Paraburkholderia fungorum: one gene and its partner. The protein of the gene in region 1 interacts with the protein of each later gene in a pairwise test. Links are inferred from orthologs where the notes say so. Each region holds a gene or a part of one and is shown in the gene's direction. Other genes may lie near its edges.

What was found.
Region 2: the proteins of grxD (region 1) and BLS41_RS08875 interact in binary tests that used the Escherichia coli proteins (3 or more experiments, as listed by UniProt). The link is inferred for Paraburkholderia fungorum from one-to-one orthologs.

The regions. Positions count from the first base shown.
Region 1 is NZ_FNKP01000001.1:3,523,963-3,533,093, forward strand. The notes cover bases 391-3,110. They hold grxD (Grx4 family monothiol glutaredoxin), read left to right. Parts: upstream 391-1,454; coding sequence 1,455-1,766; downstream 1,767-3,110. Other genes in these bases: prfA (peptide chain release factor 1), read left to right, coding at 391-489; prmC (peptide chain release factor N(5)-glutamine methyltransferase), read left to right, coding at 501-1,358; BLS41_RS15645 (UbiX family flavin prenyltransferase), read left to right, coding at 1,823-2,422; BLS41_RS15650 (DODA-type extradiol aromatic ring-opening family dioxygenase), read left to right, coding at 2,578-3,110. In the rest of the region: more of prfA, read left to right, coding at 1-390; more of BLS41_RS15650, read left to right, coding at 3,111-3,363; BLS41_RS15655 (APC family permease), read right to left, coding at 3,486-5,081; BLS41_RS15660 (cold-shock protein), read left to right, coding at 5,515-5,718; BLS41_RS15665 (Hsp70 family protein), read right to left, coding at 5,855-7,105; BLS41_RS15670 (MFS transporter), read left to right, coding at 7,295-8,788; BLS41_RS15675 (nitroreductase family protein), read right to left, coding at 8,845-9,131. UniProt on the Escherichia coli protein: Monothiol glutaredoxin involved in the biogenesis of iron-sulfur clusters.
Region 2 is NZ_FNKP01000001.1:2,002,660-2,011,736, reverse strand. Bases 2,041-4,706 are described here. They hold BLS41_RS08875 (BolA family protein), read left to right. Parts: upstream 2,041-3,049; coding sequence 3,050-3,364; downstream 3,365-4,706. Other genes in these bases: purL (phosphoribosylformylglycinamidine synthase), read right to left, coding at 4,377-4,706; BLS41_RS38295 (hypothetical protein), read right to left, coding at 4,162-4,419; BLS41_RS08870 (peptidylprolyl isomerase), read left to right, coding at 3,374-4,153; BLS41_RS08880 (septation protein A), read left to right, coding at 2,518-3,048; msrB (peptide-methionine (R)-S-oxide reductase MsrB), read left to right, coding at 2,041-2,167. Outside these bases: BLS41_RS08890 (protein adenylyltransferase SelO), read left to right, coding at 96-1,652; more of msrB, read left to right, coding at 1,745-2,040; more of purL, read right to left, coding at 4,707-8,468; BLS41_RS08860 (FAD-dependent oxidoreductase), read left to right, coding at 8,772-9,077. UniProt on the Escherichia coli protein: Transcriptional regulator that plays an important role in general stress response. Has many effects on cell morphology, cell growth and cell division. Acts by regulating the transcription of many genes, including dacA (PBP-5), dacC (PBP-6), ampC and mreB.

The DNA.
Region 1 (9,131 bases):
TCGGCGTGCACGGTGGCTGTCATGCCTGAAGCCGATGAAATCGGCGAGGTCGAGATCAATCCGGCCGATCTGCGTATCGACACGTTCCGCGCGTCGGGCGCGGGCGGTCAGCACATCAACAAGACCGATTCGGCGGTGCGCGTCACGCACTTGCCGACGGGGATCGTCGTCGAATGTCAGGACGACCGCTCGCAACACAAGAACAAGGATCGCGCGCTGAAGGTGCTCGCCGCGCGCATCAAGGACAAGCAGTCGCACGAGCAGCAGGCGAAGGAAGCCGCGACGCGCAAAAGTCTGATCGGTTCGGGCGACCGTTCCGAGCGGATTCGTACGTATAACTTCCCGCAAGGACGGCTGACCGATCACCGGATCAACCTCACGCTGTATCGCCTCGACGCGATCATGGACGGCGATCTGGACGAACTGATCGCGGCGCTCGTCAGCGAGCATCAGGCCGAGTTGCTGGCTTCGCTGGGCGACGCGGACTGACCGGCAAGCCGATGACTTCTGCCACTCCGGTCACGCCCGCCGCGCTGTTGCGCGGCTCGCCATTGCCGCCGCTCGAAGCGCGGATTCTGCTCACACACGTGCTCGGCTGGCGGCCCACGCAGTTGATTACCCGCAGCGACGAAGCGCTCGATGCCGCGAATGTTGAGCAATTCCGCGCGCTCGAAGCCCGGCGCGTGGCCGGTGAGCCTGTCGCGCAACTGGTCGGCGCACGCGAGTTTTTCGGGCTGGATTTCGAGGTGACGCGCGACGTGCTGATTCCGCGTCCCGAAACCGAATTGCTGGTCGAAACCGCGCTGGCTGCCATGGAGGGCATTTCGCGTCCGCGCGTGCTCGATCTCGGCACTGGCACGGGCGCAATTGCCGTGGCGATTGCGTCGATGCGGCCCGACGCACAAGTCTGGGCGCTCGACCGTTCGGCCGAAGCGCTGGCGGTTGCCACACGCAATACGGTCCGTCTGCTGGATGCAAAACGGCCGGGGGGCGCTGTCGCGTTGAGCCGGAGCGACTGGTACGACTCGCTCGATCCGGCGTTGCGCTTCGACGTGATCGTCAGCAATCCGCCGTATATCGCGGACGGCGACCCGCATCTGTCGGAAGGCGATCTGCGCTTCGAACCGCGCGGCGCGCTTACCGACGAAGCCGACGGCCTCAGCGCGATCCGCAAAATCGTCGCTGGTGCGACCGCGCGGCTCGCCGCCAACGGCGTCCTGTGGATCGAGCACGGTTACGATCAGGCCAAAGCCGTCCGCGAACTGCTGACGGCGCAATGCTTCGCGCAGGTTCGCTCGGAGCGCGATCTCGCCGGAATCGAGCGGATCAGCGGCGGCCGCGTGAGCGCTGCCGCCTAGAACCGGCGGATCTCAAACCGGCCCTCGGCCGGCCGAAGCGAAATCCGCTATCATTTCAGCCTATTCCCTACACATCACGGAACCGCAAGGTCAGTCATGGATACGCAACAACGCATCAAGCAAATCGTCGACGAAAATAACGTCGTCCTCTTCATGAAGGGCACGGCCCAGTTTCCGATGTGCGGCTTTTCCGGCCGTGCCATCCAGATCCTGAAGGCATGCGGCGTCGGCGAAATCAAAACCGTCAACGTCCTCGAAGACGACGAAGTCCGCCAGGGCATCAAGACGTTCTCGAACTGGCCGACCATTCCGCAGCTCTACGTGAAGGGCGAGTTCATCGGCGGCTCGGACATCATGATGGAAATGTACGAATCGGGCGAACTCCAGCAGCTGTTCGCCGCGGCCTGATCGGCCTCGTCCGGACGTTTGTTCCCCCCGCATTTCCCGATAAGGCGCCGCGAGCCATGGAAACACGCGCTGCGGCGCCCCGCCGGCTGATCGTCGCGATCACCGGTGCAACCGGCGCCATCTACGGCATCCGGCTGCTTGAAACGCTGCGCAGGCTCGGCGGCGTCGAGAGCCATCTGCTGATTTCGAGCGCAGGCTGGCTCAATATCCAGCACGAACTCCAGTTGAGCAAAGAAGACGTGCATCCGCTCGCGGATGTCGTCCATTCTGTGCGCGACGTCGGCGCGAGCATCGCGTCCGGCTCGTTTGCCACCGACGGCATGGTCGTCGCCCCCTGTTCCATGCGAACGCTCGCAAGCGTCGCACATGGCTTTTCGGACAACCTGATCACCCGCGCCGCCGACGTCACGCTGAAAGAGCGCCGCCGGCTCGTCCTGCTTGTGCGCGAAACGCCGTTCAACCTCGCGCATCTGCGGAATATGACGGCGGTGACCGAAATGGGTGGCGTGATTTTCCCGCCCCTGCCTGCTTTCTACAATCAGCCCACCTCAATCGATCAGATGGTCGACCACACCGTCGCACGCGTGCTGGATCTATTCGCGCTCGGACCCGCGTTGTCGCCTGCCTGGGCTGGGTTGCGCGGTCCTCAGGAATAACGGGCCGACCGATTCTGGTCGGAATCAGCGAGCGCCGATTAATAACAACGGCGACACAATCAATTCTGATTTCGCCCGTTTATCAAACCTCAGTGTGGGCCTATATTGGTAGCAACCCCACTTCTGCGCCGCATTCACGCGGCTGCGTTGCTGCCATGAACCGCCTTCCTTCGCTTTTTCTTTCGCACGGCGCGCCCACGCTGCCGATCGATCCGTCCATGCCGTCCGCCGAATTCGGCTCGCTGAGCGCCCAGTTGCCGCGCCCGGAGTCCATCCTGATGCTGTCGGCCCACTGGGGCACGGCGCAGCCCGTGGCGAGCACGTCAACGGCCCCGGAGACCATTCACGACTTCTATGGCTTTCCGCGTCAGTTGTACGAGATCCAATATCCGGCTCCCGGGGCGCCCGACGTTGCGCGCCGCGCCGCCGCGCTGCTCGGCGACAACGGCATCCTCGCGGATGTCCAGCCGCACGGGCTCGACCACGGCGCGTGGGTGCCGATGCTGTTGATGTTCCCGCACGCCGACGTGCCCGTCGCCCAGTTGTCGATCCAGCCGCACATGGACGCCGCGCACCACTTCCACGTGGGCCGCGCGCTGCGTGCGCTGAAGGACGACGGCGTGATGGTGATCGGCTCCGGCCAGATCACGCACAATCTGCGCGCCGCCGATTTTTCAGCGCGTCCGGAAGACGCCGATCCGCGTGTTACGGAGTTCACCGACTGGTTCGAAGACAGGCTCGCCGCGCACGACGTCGACGCGCTGCTGGACTACCGCCGCCAGGCTCCGCACGCGGTGCTGATGCATCCGACGGACGAACATCTGCTGCCCGTCTTCGCTGCGCTAGGTGCCGCCGACGACGATTATTCGCTCGGCATCCAGTCGCTCGGCACGTTCCAGCGGTCGCTGGCCATGACGAACTACGTGTTCGGCACCGCCTGACCGACGCCGCCGCGCGAGCCGTCGGCAAACAAAAAGCCCGCCTGAGCACAAACTCAGGGGGGCTTTTTTTATCCGCCGACTCTAATCAGGAGCCGGCATCCAGCATTCGGCGCAGCAAAAAGTTAATGCGCGCCCATGCCTTCGAGCACTTCGTCGTGCGTCTGACGCTCTTCGAGGTATTCCGAGCGGTAGCCGCTCTGGACGCCCCAGTAGTAGAACACCAGCGCGAAAGCGATCACCACCACCATGTCCCAGCCGTACGGCAGGATGCCGAAACCGCCGAACTCCTTGCTGCCGATCAGCGACAACACCGCCATCACCGGCAGATACGCGACCAGCCACCACGCCGCCTTCAGATCGCGGCCCCAGCCGGCAAAACCCGACTTCGCCTGGAAGTAGAAGTACACCGGCAACGCGACGACCATCAGCAGAATGATTTCGCCGGTGAGCGGCCACTTAGCCCAGTACAGGATCAGCGACGCGCACGTGAACGCGAACGGCGCAATCACCTTCATGCCGACGATGTGCAGCGGACGATCGAGGTCAGTCGCCGCGCGGCGCAACGCCATCAGGCTGATCGGGCCCGTCAGGTACGAGATCACGGTCGCGACCGAAATCACGGCCGCCAGCGAGCTCCATCCACGGAAGAAGAACAGGAAGATGAACGACACCAGCAGGTTGAACCACATAGCCTGACGCGGTACGCCGTAGAACGGGTGCACGTTGCCGAACATCTTCGGCATCGTGTTGTTGCGCTCCATCGCGTAGATCATGCGGGTCGTGGTCGCCATGTACGTGGTACCCGTGCCGCTCGGGCTGACGAATGCGTCGACATACAGCAGGATCGCGAGCCAGTTCAGGTTCAGCGCAATCGCCAGTTCCGCGAACGGCGACGCGAAGTTGAAGTGACTCCAGCCCTTCATCACGTCGGTCGGGTTCACCGCGCCGATATAGGCGATCTGCAACAGCACGTAGATCACCAACGCCAGCAGAATCGAGCCGATCACCGCGAACGGCACGCTCTTGGCCGGATTACGCGCTTCACCCGCGAGGTTGATCGGGCTCTGGAAACCGTTGAACGCGAACACAATGCCGCTCGTGGCAACCGCCGTGAATACCGACGACCAGCCGTACGGCGCGAAGCTGCTCGCTTCACCGAAGTTTTCCTTGTGGAAACCCGTCAGCATCAAGCCGAGGATCGTCGCGCCAGGAATCAGGAACTTGAAGATCGTGATCGCCGAATTGGCGCGCGCGAACAACTTCACGCCCCAGTAGTTCAGCAGGAAGTAAATGATCACGAGACCCGCGGACAGTAATAACCCGTTGGTCGTTAATGACCCATTCACGAATAGCGCATGCGCCCATGGATAGGGCCACGTACTCATATATTGAATGGATGCTTCAGCCTCGATTGGAATCACCGAGACAATGGCAATCCAGTTGGCCCACGCGCTGATAAAGCCAACCAGCGCGCCATGCGAATAGCGCGCGTAACGCACCATCCCGCCGGATTCCGGGAACATTGCGCCGAGTTCGGCATAGGTCAACGCAATCGCGAGAATCACGACTGCGCCGATAATCCACGCACAAATGGAAGCCGGACCTGCAATTTTTGCGGCCTTCCACGCGCCGAACAGCCAGCCCGATCCGATGATCGAACCCAGGCCGGTCAGCATCAGCGCGAACGGCCCGATGTTCCGTTGTATAGAACTTTTCACGTCTTCTCCTGTTTCAGAACCATGTCGGCACCGCGTGACATCGCTTGGGGCGCTGGAGACGGGGTGACGCGCATGCATGCGCGACGGGTTCCATTCTAGACAGGTGCAACCGACGCGCGGCGCGTAGTTTAACGGTTGCACCGCATGGATGCAGCGAAACTAAGGGTTCTCCCTGGCAAATTTATGAGACACGCAGCAAGCTTTGTAAGCAAATTCCGCGCCCGTTAGTCAAATATTCGTAAAGTTTTAGGGAGAGTGTTGACCTTCTCTCAAAATCGCCGTATAACGTCCGGGCAGGATTTCAAGCGGCGAGTGAATTGGTCTTTCGTAGGTCGCCCATCAACGGTACTCCGGTTGTCCCATTACCCCCTTCCTTGATTTTCATGCACTTTCTGGGCTTCGGCCTTATTTACCATCTTTAGGAACAAGTAATATGGAAACCGGTACCGTCAAGTGGTTCAATGACGCAAAGGGCTTTGGCTTCATCACGCCGGACGGCGGTGGCGAAGATCTGTTCGCGCATTTCTCGGAAATCCGCACGGAAGGCTTCAAGACGCTGCAAGAAAACCAAAAGGTCACGTTTGAAGTCAAGACGGGCCCGAAGGGCAAGCAGGCTGCTAACATCAAGCCGGCTTAAGTGGCCAGGTAAGCAGACAAGCTTCCTTCTGGACGCAAAAAAACCCCGCCTCGGCGGGGTTTTTTTATATCCAGCTCAATTGAATCAATTGAATAAGCTGATTATCTTCGCGATACGCGATTGATTAAGTTCGGGTTTATCCGAAGATACGGCGTGCGTGAATACCGAGTCCCGTTGCGACGCTGGCGAGTCGATCGCCGAATACCGCTTTAGCGTCCGGAAATGCCGCCGCCAATGCACCCGATAGAAACGAAAGGCCGGTCGATCCACCTGTGAAATAAATCGCGCTGACGTCGCGGGTCGCGACGCCTGCCGCCTGCACCGTGTCGCGTGCGGCTTGCACAATGCGCAGCGTTTCGTCATGACCGGCTTTGATCAGTTGCGCTTCGTCGAATGCGAGGCGCAGGTCGTCTTCCACTTCGTCGAGATCGATCACGGTCTCACCGCCCGCCGCCACGCCGATCTTCGCTTCTTCCGCGTGCGCGGCCAGTGCGTGACCCAGACGGCGGTCCACGACGCGCATCAGCCGGTCGTGGTGCTTCGTCTCGGTGAACAGGTGGCGCATCAGCGTGAGTTCGCTGATGCGTTTCGGCGCGTAGACCGTGTTGATCAGATGCCACGTCGCCAGATCGAAATAGATCCGGTTCGGGATTTCGCGTCCTTCCGAATCCAGCGACTGGTAGCCGAGTTCGCGCAGAATCGTCGCCAGTTCGACGCGGCGGTCGAAGTCCGTGCCCGCGACGTGCACGCCGTGGTGCGCCAACACGTCGTCCTTGCGCTCGACGCGCTTCATCCGCTCCGGCCCCACCCGCACCAGCGAAAAGTCCGACGTACCGCCGCCGATGTCGGCAACCAGTACGAGCCCTTCTTCCGTCAGATGCGACTCGTAGTCGAACGCGGCTGCGATCGGCTCATACTGAAAGTGGATTTCCCGCAAACCGACTGCGCGCGCGGCCGCTTCGAGCTGCTGCTGCGCCATCAGATCGGCGCGCGGGTCGTCGTCGACGAAAAACACCGGCCGGCCCAGCACCGCGCGATTGATCGCGCCGCCCGTGCTCTTTTCGGCCGAGCGCTTCAGATGATCGACGAAGATCGCGATGATATCGGTGTACTTGATCGCCGTACCGTCGCCGAGATCGGTGGAATTCTCGGCAAGCGGCGAGCCGAGAATGCTTTTCATCGAGCGCATCAGACGGCCGTCGAAACCGTCGATGTAGGCCGCAAGCGCCGCCCGCCCGAACTCACGGGTGTCTTCGTCAGTGTTGAAAAAGACCGAGGTGGGCAGCGTCGTGTAGGCGCCTTCGACCGGCGCGAGCTTGAGCTGCGCGCCGTCAGGCACGGCTACGGCCGAGTTGGAAGTACCGAAGTCAATCGCGCAATAGTTCATGGCAGGAATCGCCGCTCACGGCTGGCGCGGACAGAAAGGGGAGCGGCTTTGTAACACGAAAGCTCGATCAGCATCAACTAACGTCCTCGGATAGCTGCGAAAAACGCAAAAGCTGCGCTCAACGGAACGAATATTGCTCTTTCGGACAGGATACGCCGCCAAATTTCTTTATTCAGGAGACCTCCAGCAATGAGCGCGCCGCCTACCGCCGTTGTCCGCGAAAAAAATGCCGGCCTGATTGAAACGGATTTGCCATCGCGGCTCGACCGTCTGCCGTGGGGCCGCTTTCACTCGCTGATCGTCGTAGCGCTAGGCGTGACGTGGCTGCTCGACGGTTTGGAGGTGACGCTGGCGGGGGCTGTGGCGAGTGCGCTGAAAACCAGTCCGGCGTTGCGCTTTACCAACGCCGACGTGGGTCTCGCGGGCAGTGCGTACATCGCGGGCGCGGTGCTCGGGGCGCTCGGTTTCGGCTGGCTGACCGACCGGCTCGGACGACGCAAACTGTTTTTCATCACGCTCGCGCTGTATCTGGCGGCAACCGCCGCGACCGCGCTGTCGTGGAATCTGGCGAGTTTCCTGCTGTTTCGCTTCCTGACCGGTGCAGGCATCGGCGGCGAATATACGGCAATCAATTCGACGATTCAGGAGTTCACGCCGGCGCGGGTGCGCGGCTGGACCGATCTCGGCATCAACGGCACGTTCTGGGTCGGCGCGGGGCTGGGTGCGGCGGGGTCGCTGGTGCTGCTCGATCCTCATTTGCTGCCCACCGACTGGGGCTGGCGCGCGTGTTTTTTTATCGGCGCGGTGCTGGCGCTGGCGATTTTGCCGATGCGCATCTGGGTGCCCGAAAGTCCGCGCTGGCTTCTGACGCACGGCGACGAGCGCGATGCACGCTCGATTGTCGACGGTATCGAAGCGCGTTTTCGCGCGGAAGGTCATACGCTTTCCGACGAGCATCTCACCCGCCTGCGATTGCGCGCACGCGGCCACACGCCGCTGAAAGAGGTTTTCCACACGCTGTTCAACGTGCACCGTCGACGCGCGCTAGTCGGCCTGACCCTGATGACCGCGCAGGCGTTTTTCTACAACGCGATCTTTTTCACCTATGCGCTGGTGCTCACCGATTTCTATCACGTGCCGGGCGATCACATCGGCTGGTATCTGCTGCCGTTCGCGCTCGGCAATTTCCTTGGGCCGCTGCTGCTCGGCCGCCTCTTCGACGTGATCGGGCGACGCAAGATGATCGCGACGACTTACGGCCTGTCCGCGATTCTGCTGACGCTCAGCGGTTACCTGTTCGAGCAGCAGATGCTCACCGTCGTCACGCAGACCATCGCGTGGATGGTGATTTTCTTCTTCGCGTCGGCCGCGGCGAGTTCGGCGTATCTGACGGTCAGCGAATCGTTTCCGCTCGAAATCCGCGCACTGGCAATTGCGGTTTTTTACGCGTTCGGAACGGCGCTGGGCGGCATTGTCGGACCTGCATTTTTTGGACGGCTGATCGACACGCATCAACGCAGCGCGGTGTTCTCGGGCTACCTGGTCGGCTCGGGGTTGATGCTCGCGGCCGCTATCGTCGCGGCGATCTGGGGCGTGGATGCGGAGCGCAAGTCGCTCGAAAACGTGGCGGCACCGTTGTCGAGCGTCGCCGATGGTGACGGTCACAGCGAAAACGCCGCGTAATAAAAAAACGCGCGGTCAGCGCCGCGCGTTTCGCCTGCTTCAAATAAACCAGCCGCTCAAAGCGCCTTCTTCCAGCCGCCACCAAACGCGATATCCGCCAGCGGCAAACGCTGACGCACCGACTTCTCACGCTCACGCAGCACCGGGTCGAGCTTGTCGACATCGCCGAAATGACCAATCGAAATCATCGCGATCACATCGACGTCGTTCGGCACGTTGAAAGCCGTGCGGAACGCGTTCGGATCGAACCCGCTCATCTGATGCGCAGCGAGACCGAGCGCATGCGCCTGCAACACCAGAGCCATGGCCGCAGCACCCGCGTCGTATGGCGCGCAGCGGTTCA
Region 2 (9,077 bases), 1.5 Mb from region 1 along the record:
ATCGTTGCAACAGCGCGTTGCGACAGCGTCGGCAGGCTGGCCAGCAGCTCCGCGGGCGCGGACTTACAATATCGGTTAATCCAGAGGCGCTCAATATGTCGTTTTCCCCAAGCATTGCAGGGTTATCCGAAGCGGTAACGGATCTTTCCAACGCGTTGACCACATCGTCCGACAGCGCATTTGCGCGGCTCGGCAGCACGTTTCTGACGCGCCTGCCGGCAGCGCCGTTACCCGCGCCGTACATGGTCGGTTTTTCCGCCGAGACCGCCGCGTTGCTCGGTCTGAACACGGACATTCAGAACGATCCGGGCTTTGCCGAGCTGTTTTCCGGTAACGCCACGCGTGAATGGGCCGCCGACGCGCTGCCTTATGCGTCGGTGTATTCGGGTCATCAGTTCGGCGTGTGGGCCGGTCAACTCGGCGACGGCCGAGCGCTCGGCCTCGGCGAAATCGAACATGACGGCCGGCGCTTCGAGTTACAGCTCAAAGGCGCGGGCCGCACCCCCTATTCGCGGATGGGCGACGGCCGCGCGGTGTTGCGCTCGTCGATCCGCGAATATCTGTGTTCGGAGGCGATGCACCACCTCGGTATTCCGACCACGCGCGCGCTGTGCGTGATCGGCTCCGATCAGCCGGTGCGGCGCGAGACGCTCGAAACGGCTGCCGTGGTCACGCGGGTGTCACCGAGTTTCGTGCGCTTCGGCCACTTCGAGCACTTCTATTCGAACGACCGGACCGACGCGTTGCGCGCGCTCGCCGATCACGTGATCGATCGTTTCTATCCGCATTGCCGCAACGCTGAAGACCCCTATCTCGCTCTGCTCGGCGAAGCCGTCGATTCCACCGCCGACCTGATGGTCGAGTGGCAGGCGGTCGGCTTCTGCCACGGCGTGATGAACACCGACAACATGTCGATCCTCGGTCTGACGATCGACTACGGCCCGTTCGGTTTCATGGACGGCTTCGACGCCGGCTACATCTGCAATCACTCCGATTCGCAAGGCCGCTATTCGTACAAGATGCAGCCGCAAATTGCGTACTGGAATCTGTTCTGCCTCGCGCAAGGCTTGTTGCCGCTGCTCGGCGAACAGCACGAAGAAAGCGTGCGTGGCGACAAGTCGATCGAAGACGCACAGCGTGTGCTCGGCGGCTTCAAGGACCGTTTTGCGCCCGCGCTCGAACGCCGGATGCGCGCGAAGCTCGGGCTCGAAACCGCGCGCGACGGCGACGACACGCTGGTCAATCGCCTTTTCGAAGTGATGCACGCGAATCGCGCCGATTTCACGCTGACCTTCCGCCACCTTGCGCGCATGTCGAAACACGATGCCAGCGGCGACGCGCCGGTGCGCGACCTGTTCCTCGACCGTGCCGCGTTCGACACCTGGGCGAACGACTATCGCGCGCGCCTGTCCCACGAAACGCGTGACGACGCCGCGCGCGCCATTGCAATGAACGCGGTGAACCCCAAATTCGTACTTCGCAATCACCTGGCGGAAACGGCGATCCGTCGCGCGAAAGAGAAGGATTTTTCCGAAGTGGAGCGCCTGGCGGCCGTACTGCGCCGTCCGTTCGACGAACAGCCTGAAAATGAAGCGTATGCGGGGTTGCCGCCGGACTGGGCGAGTTCGCTGGAAGTCAGTTGCTCGTCGTGATGCGCGCAATCCGCCCGACGCCTGAATCTGATGTGAAAGAAGCCTGAGCCATTGAGCCGTCCCCAAAACAAGCCCGAGACAGGAACCCGACCATGAACAAGCCCGACGATCTCAACACCGACGCACCCGCCGTGCAGAAAGACGACGCCGAATGGCGCAAACAGCTGTCCGACGTCGAATATCAGGTGACGCGCCATGCGGCCACCGAACGCCCGTTCACGGGCCGCTATCACGATCACTGGGACCGCGGCATTTACGATTGCGTGTGCTGCGGCACGCCGCTGTTCGAATCCGACACCAAGTTCGACGCCGGTTGCGGCTGGCCGAGCTACTTCAAGCCGATCGACGGCGAAGTGATCGCCGAGAAAACCGACCGCTCGCACGGCATGCTGCGCATCGAGGTGCAATGCAAGAACTGCGGCGCGCATCTGGGCCACGTGTTTGAAGACGGTCCCGCGCCGACCGGCCTGCGCTACTGCATCAATTCGGCTGCGTTACAATTCGAGCCCAAGTAACGCGGCGCGTGGCTGGCCGGTCGCCACGAAAACTTCATCTTGCTTGCGGCGGCCTGCGGGTCGTTTTCGGGCGGCTTGCGAAAAGTTTGCACACCGTTCACAAGCGGGTTACGCGGATTCGGGCTGGTGTCTTACCAGTCTGGTCCGCAACGCCGCTGGCACTGGCCCGCTGAACCCGCGTCGGCTGGTGCAACCGCACCGACCTTCGGCGGCAGACAGCAGACGGCATGCAGCACCTGGCACCATTTATCGCTGGTCGCTGCCGCATCGGGTCTCACGCGGCGTACACTACCGGGCGCTTTGAAACGCGCCCAATTCTCCGACTCACTCTCCGAATTCCCGACCAGATAATGAAATTCCTGTTCGATCTGTTCCCGATCATCCTGTTCTTCGTCGCCTTCAAGATCTGGGGCATTTTCACGGCGACGGCAGTGGCGATCGTCGCCACGCTGGTGCAGATCGCGTGGGTGGCCTTCCGCCACCGCAAGGTCGACCCGATGCTGTGGGTGAGCCTGGGCGTCGTCACCGTGTTCGGCGGCGCCACGCTCGTGCTGCACAACGACACCTTCATCAAGTGGAAGCCGACCGTGCTGTACTGGGCGTTTTCCGTCGCGCTGGTGGTGTCGCAACTGGCCTTCAACAAGAACCTGATCGAAGCGATGATGGGCAAGCAGATCACGCTGCCGCACGCGATCTGGAGCAAGCTCAGCCTGATCTGGGCAGCGTTTTTCGTGCTGCTCGGGCTGGTCAATCTGTTTGTCGCGTATCACTACACGACCGATCAGTGGGTCAATTTCAAGCTGTTCGGCGCGACCGGATGCCTGCTGGTGTTCATCGTCGGACAGAGTTTGTGGCTGTCGAAGTACATGAAGGAAGAATGACATGACGACCGATGTTTTCATGCACGCCACCACCGCCGAGCGCGCCGCGTTGATCGAAGCGCGCCTCGCCGCCGCACTCGCGCCGGTCGCGTCGATCCAGATCACGGACGACAGCGCGCAGCACGCGGGACACGCCGGCGCATCGGCGGGCGGTCACTTTACCGTCACGATCGTGGCCGCCGCATTTGCCGGAAAGCCCCGCGTAGCACGGCATCGCATGGTGTATGATGCGCTGGCCGATGCCATGCAGCGCGGCATTCATGCCCTTGCCATCACGGCGTACACGCCCGAAGAATTTGCTTTGTTGCCCCGCTAGGAACTTCCGATGACCTTGAAGAAAACCCGCCTTTGGGTATTGCTGGCTGCATTTGCGGCCGCACCTGCATTTGCACAGAACATCGCTGTCGTGAACGGCACGCCGATTCCGAAAGCACAAGCCGATGCACTGATCGATCAACTGGTCCATCAAGGCCAGCAAAACACGCCGCAACTGCAAATGGCAGTGCGCGAAGAACTGGTGAACCGCCAGATCCTGATGCAGGAAGCGCTGCGCCGCGGCCTGCCGAATCGTCCGGACATCAAGGCGCAAATCGCCGTCGCACAACAAACCGTCGTGCTGCGCGCGCTGATCGAAGACTTCGTGAAGAACAACCAGCCGAGCGACGCCGAAGTCACCGCGCGCTACAACTCGCTGATCAAGGACGCGGGCGGCAAGGAATATCACCTGCACCACATCCTGGTCGACAACGAGCAGCAGGCTAAGGACCTGATCGCGAAGATCAAGGCCGGCGCAAGCTTCGAAGACCTCGCGAAGCAATACTCGAAGGACCCGGGATCGGGCAAGAACGGCGGCGACCTCGACTGGTCGGACCCGAAGGCTTATGTGCCTGAATTCGCGGCTGCGGCCGAGAAGCTGCAGAAAGGCCAGATGACCGACGCGCCGGTGCATACGCAATTCGGCTGGCACATCATCCGTGTCGACGACGTGCGTGCTGTCACGCCGCCGCCGCTGGAACAGGTTCGTGCACAGATCGTTCAGCAGATCCAGCAGGAAAAGCTGCAAGCGTTCGAAGAAGGTCTGCGTAAGAACGCGAAGATTCAATAAGCGGCTGATTATTCAGAGACCGCTTTGGTTGATGAAGATTGAAATGCAGAGAAGCCGCCCTTGGGCGGCTTTTTTGTTGCCGTGAATTTGATGGGCTTGAAGGTGCGAAAGCAGGTGCATCGCAGTTCGAGCTTTGGCATTAGCTCAGAAATAAAAAAGCTGCCCAAAGGCAGCTTTTTTGATGCGATAAAGGCCACCGCCCGAAGCGGCAGCCCCACACAAATCAACCCAGCCAGCGACGTGCGTTCTGGAACACGCGCAACCACGGGCTTGCGTCCGTGCTGCCCTCGCCCCAGCCTTCCGGGTGCCAGCTCATCTGCACTGCACGATGCACGCGCTCGGTGTGCGGCATCAGCACCGTGAAGCGGCCGTCGCCCGTCGTGACCGACGTGATGCCGTTCGGCGAACCGTTCGGGTTGAACGGATACTGCTCGGTCGCCTGACCACGGTGATCGATATAACGCATTGCCACCGCGACCTTCGACGCATCGCCCTGCTGCGAGAAGTCTGCGAAACCTTCGCCGTGCGCGATCGCCACCGGAATGCGCGAGCCTTCCATGCCGGCGAAGAAGATCGACGGCGACGCCTGCACTTCGACCAGCGAGAAACGCGCTTCGAATTTCTCCGACTTGTTGCGCGTGAACTTCGGCCAGGCTTCGGCACCCGGGATCATCGACGCGAGGCTGCTCATCATCTGGCAGCCGTTGCAGATGCCGAGCGCGAACGTGTCGTCGCGACCAAAGAATTCGGCGAACATGTCGGCGAGTTGCGAATTGAAGCGGATGGTTTTCGCCCAGCCTTCGCCTGCACCTAGCGTGTCGCCGTACGAGAAACCGCCGCAGGCCACCGCGCCGGCGAAGTCAGCGAGACTCGCGCGACCCGAGAGCAGATCGCTCATGTGCACGTCGTGCGCGTCGAAGCCGGCGCGGTCGAATGCATACGCCGTTTCGAGGTGCGAGTTCACGCCCTGTTCGCGCAAAATCGCGACACGCGGACGCGCGCTTTTGCCGACGAACGGCGCAGCCACGTCTTCAGCCGGATCGAAGCTCAGGACCGGCGTGATGCCCGGATCTGCCGCGTCGAGCAGCGTGTCGTATTCGGCATCGGCACAAGCAGGGTTGTCGCGCAGACGCGCGATACGCCAGCTCACCTCGCTCCACGTGCGATGCAATTCGGCGCGCGGCGCTTCATAAATCTTTTTCGCGTCGCGATAGATTTCGATCGTGTCACGCTCGTTGATCTTGCCGATCACGTGCGAGCACGCCGACAGGCCATGTTCGCGCAACGCGGCGAGCACCACGTCGCGATCGGCTGCACGCACCTGAATCACGCCACCAAGTTCTTCGTTGAAGAGCGCGCGGATCGTGCGGTCTTCGCGACGGCCGCTGGTCTGCTTCGCCCAGTCTTTCGCGTCGCCGTAATCGGATTCGTGATGCGGATCGAGCACCAGCATGTCGACATTCAGCGACACGCCGACGTGGCCCGCAAACGCCATTTCGCAGACCGTCGCCCACAGGCCGCCGTCCGAGCGGTCGTGGTAAGCGAGCAGCTTGCCGTCGTTGTTCAGCGACTGGATCGCGTTGAAGAAGCGCTTCACGTCTTCCGGGTCGTCGACGTCGGGAACGGTGTCGCCGACCTGCTGCGTCACCTGCGCGAGGATACTGCCGCCCAGACGATGCTTGCCGCGGCCAAGGTCGATCGCGATCAGCACGGTGTCGCCCACGCCGTCCGTGCCGTTCGTACGGCGCAGTTGCGGCGTGAGGTGCTTGCGCACGTCTTCGACCGGCGCGAACGCCGAGATGACCAGCGAGACCGGCGCGACGACTTCCTTCGCGACGCCACGGTCTTCCCACTTGGTGCGCATCGACAACGAGTCTTTGCCGACCGGAATGCTGATGCCCAGCGCCGGGCACAGTTCCATGCCGATCGCCTTGACCGTGTCGTACAGCGCCGCGTCTTCGCCCGGTGCGCCGCAAGCAGCCATCCAGTTCGCCGACAACTTCAGCTTGTCGAGCGACGCGATCGGCGCCGCTGCAATGTTCGTGATCGCCTCGCCAACCGCCATGCGGCCCGACGCCGGTGCGTTGATGACGGCGAGCGGCGCGCGCTCGGCCATTGTCATCGCTTCGCCGGTGAAACCCGCGTAGTCCATCGTCGTGATCGCGACGTCGGCCACCGGCACCTGCCACGGACCGACCATCTGGTCGCGCGCGGTCGTGCCGCCCACCGAACGGTCGCCGATCGTGATCAGGAACGACTTGCTCGCCACCGTCGGATGACGCAGCACGCTCGCTGCCACGTCCGGCAAAGCGATATGGGTGACGTCGACCGGTTCGAGCTTCTGCTCGACGCGCTTCACGTCGCGATGCATGCGCGGCGCCTTGCCGAGCAGCACTTCCATCGGCATGTCGACCGGCTCGTGAGCGTTGTCTTTCTGCTCGGAGTCGATCAGCTTCAGTTGACGCTCGGCGGTTGCCGTGCCGATCACCGCGAACGGGCAGCGCTCGCGTTTGCACATCGCTTCGAAGGCCGGCAGATCGGCCGGATCGATCGCCAGAACATAACGTTCCTGCGCTTCGTTCGACCAGATTTCGCGCGGCGACAAGCCGCTTTCTTCGAGTTGAATATTGCGCAGATTGAACACTGCGCCTTTGCTAGCACCGTCCACCACTTCCGGGAACGCGTTCGACAAACCGCCCGCGCCGACGTCGTGAATGCTCAGGATCGGGTTCTTGTCGCCGAGTTGCCAGCACGCATTGATGACTTCCTGCGCACGGCGTTCGATTTCCGGATTGCCACGCTGCACCGAATCGAAGTCGAGTTCAGCGGTGTTCGTGCCGGTTGCCATCGAGCTGGCCGCACCGCCGCCCATGCCGATGCGCATGCCGGGACCGCCGATCTGGATCAGCAGCGAGCCTTCCGGCAGATCGTGCTTGTGCGTGTGCTGGTCCGAAATATTGCCGATACCACCGGCGATCATGATCGGCTTGTGATACCCGCGCACCAGGCCCGCGACGTTCTGCTCGTAAGCGCGGAAATAGCCACCCAGATTCGGCCGGCCGAATTCGTTGTTGAACGCGGCGCCGCCGAGCGGGCCGTCGATCATGATCTGCAACGGCGACGCGATGCGGTCGGGACGGCCATACGCTTCGAACTTGTCGTCCGGATTGCGATGGGCGAGCGGCTGTGCAGCGTCGCGCGCGTTTTCCCATGCTTCGACGCCGTCGGGCAATTCCAGATTCGACACCGTGAAGCCCGCGAGACCCGCCTTCGGACGCGCGCCGCGGCCGGTCGCGCCTTCGTCGCGGATTTCACCGCCCGCACCGGTTGCGGCGCCCGGGAACGGCGAGATCGCGGTCGGGTGATTGTGCGTTTCGACCTTCATCAACGTGTGCGTCAGCTCGACGTTGCGGCGATAGTGCTCCGGCAATTCGCTCGCACCAAGTTGCTCCGGCGTGCGCGGGAACCAGCGCTCGGCCATGCCCCCCGCCATGATCGCCGAGTTGTCCGAATACGCGACGATCGTGCCTTGCGGATTCAGCTTCTCGGTATTGCGGATCATGTTGAACAGCGAGATGTCCTGCTTCTCGCCGTCGATGGTCCAGTCGGCGTTGAAAATCTTGTGGCGGCAGTGCTCGCTGTTGGCCTGCGCGAACATCATCAGTTCGACGTCGGTCGGATTGCGGCCGAGCTTCGTGAACGCATCGACCAGATAGTCGATTTCGTCGTCCGCGAGCGCGAGGCCCAGTTCGGTGTTCGCCGCTTCCAGCGCGCCACGGCCGTTGCCGAGCACGTCGACGGTTTGCAGCGGCTTGGCCGGCAGTTCGTCGAACAGATGCAGCGCGTGCTCGCGCGACGGCGCGACGCTTTCGGTCATGCGGTCGTGCAGCGCGGCGGCGACTGCCGCGCGCGCTTCGTCCGACAACGCCTTCTTGCCGCCCAGCAGCCCGCTTTTCAGCGTGACCGTGTATTCGACGCCGCGCTCGATGCGGCGCACCTGCGTGAGGTTGCACAGATGGGCGATGTCGGTTGCCTTGCTGGCCCACGGCGACACCGTGCCGAAACGCGGCACCACGAGGAAAGTTTCGACCGAACCGCGCTCTTTACTTTCTTCGAGCGGATCGCCGTAGTGCATCAGCGCTTCGATCTTCGCGTTGTCTTCAGCGGAGAGCGGGGTTTGAGCGTTGACGAAGTGCAGGAATTGACCGCGCACGCCCGTAATGTTCGGATCGATGCGCGTGAGCGTGTCGAGCAGGCGGGTTTGACGGAAATCGGAGAGGGCCGAAGCGCCGGGGAAACACGAGAAGTGGGCCATGGACTTGACGTTGCGTCGCTCTGCGATGCCGCAGACTCGAACATACAGGCGACGTGAGGCGGAAAGGAAGTCCGGGATTATACCCCGGGAACAGGCTTCCAGCGGGCCTGACGGTGCGGTTTCGGTCCATCCGCCGATGCTGCGTCGATGCGCCGCCCGCGTGGCCGCGCCTTGCGTTTGACTGCTATCATTCGGCCTTTCACCAGATCGGCGCAAGCAGCCCGGCTCATGCCAGGCAGCGCCGCATGTCACGCCAGAACGGATACGCCACTTCGGCGTCCCGCCGGCAACTCGAATCAGAACATGGATGTCATCGTCATTGGCGGCGGAATTGCAGGCGCCGCCACCGCTTATCACCTGCGCGCGGCCGGTCACCGGGTCTGCGTCGTCGAGCGCCACGCCACCGTCGCGCAGGGCGCCACCTATGGCCACGGCGGCACGGTCCTGCCCACGCCGCTCGACGTCTGGTTCGGCCCGACCTTCATGGCGAGCCGCCAGAACGCCCGCAACGGCGTGATCAGCAAGGTCGGCTTCAATGGGCAGGCGCGTCAGTTCGTCAAGCAATTGTCCGCGCTGCAGGAACCGGACGCGTTCAGCCGCCAGTTCGGC